DNA from 2 places in the Ancylobacter sp. 3268 genome. Region 2 is predicted to be linked to the other one. Evidence: predicted binding sites of a transcription regulator. Region 2 holds the regulator's gene; the other holds the start of a gene.
What was found. The regulator LexA, encoded in region 2, represses DNA repair genes until DNA is damaged. The targets are predictions, from matches to a motif close to TGTTCNNNNTGTGTTCNG.
Positions count from the first base shown of each region.

Region 1 (3,514 bases), on a different contig from region 2:
AATTGCCGAGCATCTCGAAGAAAGTGTGATGCCGGGCCGTGTAGCCGACATTATCGAGATCGTTGTGCTTGCCGCCGGCACGCACGCATTTCTGCGATGTCGCCGCCCGCGAATAGGGCCGCTTCTCCATGCCGGTGAAGACATTCTTGAACTGCACCATGCCGGCATTGGTGAACATCAATGTCGGGTCGTTACGCGGCACGAGCGGCGAGGAGTCCACCACCTGATGGCCATTCTTCGCGAAATAATCGAGGAAGGCCGACCTGATCTCGTTGACGCCGCTCATCGAACACTGCCTGTAGAAAATAGACCGCCGGCAGGTCCGCCGGCCCGCGCCGGAGCAGCGCGAGCCCCGGTTCTAACGAGGCCGCAATAGCTTGTCCAGAAAGGCCTCGTGCCAAGCCCGCCCTGTCCACGACAGGGCCGTCGTCCACTGAGCGGACTGGACGACCGCCTGGTGAGACGACCGCCTGGTGCGCGAAACGTCGCCGAACCGCCCCAGGTGCGCCCTCAGGCGTCGGCGTCGTCCTCGCTCCCCGGCTCACCGGCAAGGATCTGCTCGGCGATGAGGCCCGCATTTTGCCGGATGGTTGCCTCGATACGGCCGGCGGCATCCGGATTCTGGCGCAGGAAGTTCTTGGCGTTCTCCCGCCCCTGGCCGAGCCGCTGGCTGTCATAGGAGAACCAGGCGCCGGACTTCTCGACGACCCCCGCTTTGATGCCGAGGTCGATGAGCTCACCCATCTTCGAGACACCCTCGCCATACATGATGTCGAACTCGACCTGCTTGAAGGGCGGAGCGAGCTTGTTCTTCACCACTTTCACGCGGGTCTGGTTGCCAACCACCTCCTCGCGCTCCTTGATGGAGCCGATACGGCGAATGTCGAGACGAACCGAGGCGTAGAACTTCAACGCGTTGCCGCCCGTGGTGGTCTCCGGGCTGCCATACATCACCCCGATCTTCATGCGGATCTGGTTGATGAAGATCACCATGGTATTGGAGCGGCTGATCGAGCCGGTGAGCTTGCGCAAGGCCTGGCTCATCAACCGCGCCTGCATGCCCGGCTGGTTGTCGCCCATCTCGCCGTCGAGTTCGGCCCGCGGCGTCAGCGCCGCCACCGAATCCACCACCAGCACGTCGACGGCCCCCGAGCGCACCAGCGTATCGGCGATCTCCAGCGCCTGCTCGCCGGCATCGGGCTGGGAGATCAGCAGATTGTCGAGGTCTACCCCGAGCTTGCGGGCATAGATGGGGTCGAGCGCATGTTCGGCATCGACGAAGGCGCACACGCCGCCCTTCTTCTGCGCCTCGGCGATGGTATGCAGCGCCAGCGTGGTCTTGCCGGACGATTCCGGCCCGAAGATCTCGATCACGCGCCCACGCGGCAGGCCGCCGATGCCGAGAGCGATATCCAGCCCCAGCGATCCGGTGGAGACCGTTTCGACCTCCATGATCTTGTCGTTCTTGCCGAGCCGCATGATCGAGCCCTTGCCGAAATGCCGCTCGATCTGTGAAAGCGCCGCGTCCAGCGCCTTGGCCTTGTCCATGGAAGATCCTTCGACGAGTCGCAACGTAGATTGAGTCATTGCCGGGCTCCGGGTCGCAAGCAAGCGTTTTGCTGAGATTTCGCGAATGTACCCTGTTTGTTCCGCGTTCGCAATATGTTCCCGAACTACGTCATCATCGCGCCCGATGCCGGACCCTCAGGCCACCAGGTCCTTGAGCGGGGCCAGCCCGGCAGTGTCGGGAAACACGTCGCGGGCGAGATAGCCGGCCGGCGCGCCGAACAGGTCGGCGAGAATTCCCTTGGCCACGCTGCGCACATCGGTGGTCGGACGCAGGTCGCGCCCGTCCAGCAGCGCCGCGTCGGACAGGCCCGGCCAGTCGGCGATCACCCGGCCACCGCGAATGGCGCCGCCCGCCAGCAGCACCACGGTACCGGTGCCGTGGTCGGTCCCCCGCGTGCCGTTGATCCGGGCGGTGCGGCCGAACTCCGTCACCACCATCAGCGCGGTATCCTTCCATGTCGGCCCGAGCGTCTCGGCGAAAACCCCGATGGCGTCGTCAAGGCCCCGCAGGCGGTTGGCGAGCTGGCCTTTCACGCCTCCCTCATTGGCATGGGTGTCCCAGCCTTCGAAGGCGAGGCCGGCAATGCGCGGGCCTTCCTGCTGCGCCAGCAGGCGCGCGGCACCGAGCGCGGTCCGGCTCATGCCCTTCGGATCGGACAGGCCGCCCTGGCGCCGGATCGCCGGGCCGTTCATCGCGATGAGATCCTCGGTCTTCAATCCCTCGACCAGCATCCGATGCAGGGCGGGATCGCGCTCGGCATAGAGCGCGGCGAGACGGTCGGCGAGATCGTCGCCTGCCGGGGGCAGGACCGCCGGGCTCCAGCCGAGCACCGGGGCCGGCCCGCGCACCACCAGGGGAGCCACCGGGCCGACACCGAGCGCGCCGGCCGGAGCGACGCGATCGCCAGCCGGCAGGCCGGCAAGGAAGCGGTTCAGCCAGCCGGTCTCGATCTTCCCCGGGGCCGGCTGGCCGCTTTCCAACACGTCCTGGCCGTCGAAATGCGAACGCTCGCGATAGCCGGTTGCCGCCGCATGCACGACGCTGGCCTGCCCTGCCCTATAGAGCCGGGCGAAGTTCGGCATCGAGGGATGCAGCGCGAAAAAGCCGTCGAGCGGCAGCGCCGGGATCTCGCCATCGAGCGAGAGCGCAAGATCGCCATGCAGACCGGCATAGGCCGGATCGCCGACCGGCGCCACGGCGGCGAGCCCGTCCAGCGCGCCGCGCAGGACGATGCAGACGAAGCGTGCATCCCGCCCGCCGGCCGCACCCGCGATCCGCGGCATGAAGGCCCAGGCGAACAGGGCGCCGGAGGTGCCGAGCAGCGCGCGACGGGACAGCGAGGTCTCGCAGAGGTCCAATGGCTATCTCCTCTGGAATTCGGGCGACATCAGCAGCAGCGCGATGGCCTGCGGCCGGCTCTCGGCGCGACGCACGGCCCGCAGCGTCTCTTCCGAAATCGTGACGCCGAAGGCGGCCTCGGCAAGCGCCAGCGGATCGGCGGCGCCGGCGGCGCGGCCGATCTGGTCGGCGACATCGAGGCGCGTCTTGATGCCGGTTGGCGACAGCCATTCGTCGCTGCGGTCTGTGAACCCCTTCGGACTGCCGGGATTCCACATCGGCTGCCCCATGGCGATGAGCTGGCCCAGCGCCATCTTCACCTGATCCGGCTTGCCGGTCAGCCGAAGCGCGGCAAACAGGAACTCCTGCGGCGAGCGCAGCTTGCCGGCGGCTCCGTCCCAAGCCTCTGGAGATTCCACCAGCACCTGGGCGAGTTGCTTCAGGTCGCCGCCGCTGCTGCGGAAACTCGCCGCCAGCCGGGCGACCAGCGCCGGCGGCGGGTCGTCGGCGACGAAATAGCTGGCGAACTTGCGGGCGATGTGCCGTGCGGTGGCCGGATGCGCCGCCAGCGCCAGCAAGGCCGCCTCCCCCTGTTCGACGCCGCCT
Region 1 is NZ_JAVDUX010000001.1:299,276-302,789, reverse strand. It holds gene alaS (alanine--tRNA ligase) at 1-286, opposite strand, end outside; gene recA (recombinase RecA) at 511-1,587, opposite strand; gene J2X65_RS01425 (DUF1501 domain-containing protein) at 1,705-2,928, opposite strand; gene J2X65_RS01420 (DUF1800 family protein) at 2,932-3,514, opposite strand, start outside.
Region 1: the regulator LexA is predicted to act here: its motif matches at 1,653-1,670, upstream of recA (recombinase RecA).

Region 2 (3,514 bases):
TCACCCTGCACACACTGGCGCTGGCGGCGCTGATCGTGCTGACGCTCGCGCCCTGGGCGATCCTCGATCCCGGCGCGCAGATGTCCTTCGCCGCTACGCTGGCACTCGTCGTTGCCTATGAGCGCGGCGGCCGTCGCCTTATCGCCGCCGGCGCCGGCCGGGTGCCGTGGTATGCATCCGGCCCGGCGCGCTGGCTGGCGGCGCTGGCGCTCACCTCGCTGGCGGCGGGCCTCGCCACCGCGCCCTATGCCGCCTATCACTTCCAGCGCCTGGCGCCCCTCAGCCTTGTCGCCAATCTTGCGGCGACGCCGCTGGTCAGCTTCGTCATCATGCCGGCCGGGCTGATGGGCACGCTCGCCATGCCCTTCGGCTGGGAGGCGCCGGCGTTCCGGGTGATGGGCTGGGGCATCGATGCCATGAACGCCATCGCCCGCGACGTGGCGGCGCTGCCCGGCGCCGATGGCGGCGTGCGGGCCATGCCGCTCGCCAGCCTGGCGCTGATCACCTTCGCCTTTCTCGCCGCCTGCCTGCTGCGCACCCGGCTCGCTTTGGTGGCGGTGGTCTTTGCGGCGGCGGCCATCTGGCCGCTCGCCGCCGCCCGCCCTCCCGACGTGTTGATCGACGCGCAGGCGCGGACCGTGGCCGTGCGCGGGCCGGACGGGCAGCTCGCGCTGATGGGCGATCGCCGCAAGGGCCTTGCCGAGCGGTTTTCCGCCGAGCAGTGGCTCTCGGCCGAAGGGTTGCGCGGCAAGGGGGCGGGAGCGGCGCCCGCCTCATCGCCGGGGCACGCCGCCCCGGCGGTAGATGCGGCGCAGTCGCCGGCAAGATCGGCGGCGCCGGGAGCGCCGACCGGCCGATGCGATGCACTTGGCTGCGTCCTGCCGGCACGCGACGGGCGGCTCGTCGCCTATCCGCTCGACCGCGCCGCGCTGGCGGATGACTGCCGCCGCGCCGCGCTGGTGCTGACACGCTTTACGGCGCCGGCGGATTGCGCCGCCGAGGTGGTGCAACTCGACCGGGCGGGCGAGGGGGCCGGGACCGCTTTCCTGCTCGAGCCGGACGGCGGCTGGCGCCGCATCGATGCCCGCCCGCCGGATGGCGCGCGCCCCTGGCTCCCGGGATCCTCGAGCTATTTCCGCAAGACTGCGCCGTGATTCTGCGAAAAGAACGGCGCCGAAACAAAGAGCAGGAGCCTTCCCGGTGAACCGGGTTCACCGAAAGCGCTCAAGCGCGAAATCCGCAGGGGTGTCACCGGCCACCCGGTCCCCGCGCCGGGATTCAGGACCATCGATGTGTCGGAAGCATTGCGCCGCCGCCGGCACGGCGCAGCTTCGCCCCGTCAAAACGCTGGTCCGCCGGCGGTGAGGCTCAGTAGCGGCGGAACAAGCCGACCAGCCGCCCCTGGATGCGCACGCGGTCCGGCCCGAAAATGCGGGTTTCATAGGCCGGGTTGGCCGCTTCCAGGGCGATGGAGGCTCCCTTGCGGCGCAGCCGCTTCAGCGTCGCCTCCTCGTCATCGATCAGCGCCACCACGATCGAACCGGTCTCGGCGGTGTCGCCGCGGCGGATCAGCGCCAGGTCGCCATCGAGAATGCCGGCCTCGATCATCGAATCGCCGCGCACCTCCAGCGCGAAATGCTCGCCGCCGCCGAGCATCTCCGCCGGCATGGAAATGGTCTGGCTCGGCGACTGTATGGCGGAGATCGGCGAGCCGGCGGCGATGCGGCCCATGACCGGTACCGGGATCGGCCGCATCGCCTCGTCGTCGCCCGGCGGCGGCGCGGCAGGGCGGGAGCGGCCGAGGCTGCCCTCGATCACGCTCGGTGCGAAGTTGCGGGGCTGGGCGGAAGCCGCCGGCTTCGGCATCGCCTGCACCGTCTCGGGCAGGCGGATCACTTCCAGCGCCCGCGCGCGATTTGGCAGCCGGCGGATGAAGCCGCGCTCCTCCAACGCGGTGATCAGCCGGTGGATGCCGGATTTGGACCGGAGGTCGAGCGCTTCCTTCATCTCCTCGAAAGAGGGCGGTACGCCGCTCTCCTTCAGGCGTTCATTGATGAAGCGGAGCAGTTCGTGTTGCTTGCGGGTGAGCATCAGCGCAGGTCCATCCCCGGCGGGCAGCCAAAATGAAACAAATCACGAACAAACACTATCCGTTCTTTTTGTGTTCCACAATCGGTAAATAAAGCCCTAAGCGGTCGACGCGATGATGGGCTCCCGCTAATGTATGCAATGTCACGGTCATTGCCTAAGTGATACGCAGATTTGGCTTCTTGCTTGATTGGGAGATCCGCATTGCCTGCCACGATCGCCGACATTCTCCATGCGCACCGCTCCGGCCGCTCGACTCCATCGCGCACCGTCGCCGCCTGCCTGGAGCGGATCGAACGGCATGCCGATCCGTCGATCTTCACCGCGCTGTTCGGGCGCGAGGCGCTCGCCGAGCAGGTGGCGGCGCTGGAGGGGCGTGATCCGTCGAGCCTGCCGCTCTATGGCGTGCCGTTCGCGGTGAAGGACAATATCGACGTCGCCGGGCTGCCAACCAGCTGCGCCTGTCCGGATTTCGCCTATGTCGCCGCGCGCGATGCCACCGCCGTCGCGCGCCTGCGGCGGGCCGGCGCCATCGTCATCGGCAAGACCAATCTCGATCAGTTCGCCACCGGCTTGAACGGCACCCGTTCGCCCTATGGCACGCCGCGCAATGCCGTGCGCGCCGATCTGGTGCCGGGCGGCTCGAGCTCGGGCTCGGGCGTGGCGGTGGCGGCGGGGCTGGTGGCCTTCGCGCTCGGTACCGATACCGCCGGTTCGGGGCGCATCCCCGCCGGGCTGAACAACATTGTCGGCATCAAGCCGAGCCTCGGCCTGGTCTCGACGAGCGGTCTGGTGCCGGCCTGCCGCACGCTCGACTGCATTTCGGTGTTCGGCCTCACCGTCGACGACGCCTTCGCCGCGCTCCGGGTCATGGCCGGGCCGGACGAGGCCGATCCGTTCTCGCGGCCGCTGCCGCTCGGCACGCCGGGCGCCTTCCCGGTGGCGCCGCGCATCGCCGTGCCGCGGCCGGAGGACCGGGTGTTCTTCGGCGATCGCCAGGCCGAGGCGGCCTTCGCCCAGGCCATCGCCCGCATGACCTCGCTCGGCGCCCGCCTCGTCGAGATCGCCATGGAGCCGTTCCACGAGACCGCCAAGCTGCTCTATGAGGGGCCGTGGGTCGCCGAGCGCTATGCCGCGGTCGGTCCGTTTCTCGAGGCGAAGCCGGAAGCGTTCAACGAGGTGGTCCGGACCATCATCGAGGAGGGACGCCGGCGCACCGCGGTCGAGACCTTCCGCGGCCATTACCGCCGCGTCGAACTTGCGGCGCGCACCCGCGTCAGCCTCGCCGGCTGTGATGCGCTGATGGTGCCGACCATGCCGACGGTCTACACGGTGGAGGAGATGCTGGCCGATCCGGTGCGGCTCAATACGCATCTCGGCGTCTACACCAATTTCGTCAATCTGCTCGACATGTGCGGCATCGCCG
Region 2 is NZ_JAVDUX010000010.1:44,834-48,347, reverse strand. It holds gene J2X65_RS15015 (ComEC/Rec2 family competence protein) at 1-1,154, shown strand, start outside; gene lexA (transcriptional repressor LexA) at 1,369-2,091, opposite strand; gene atzF (allophanate hydrolase) at 2,293-3,514, shown strand, end outside.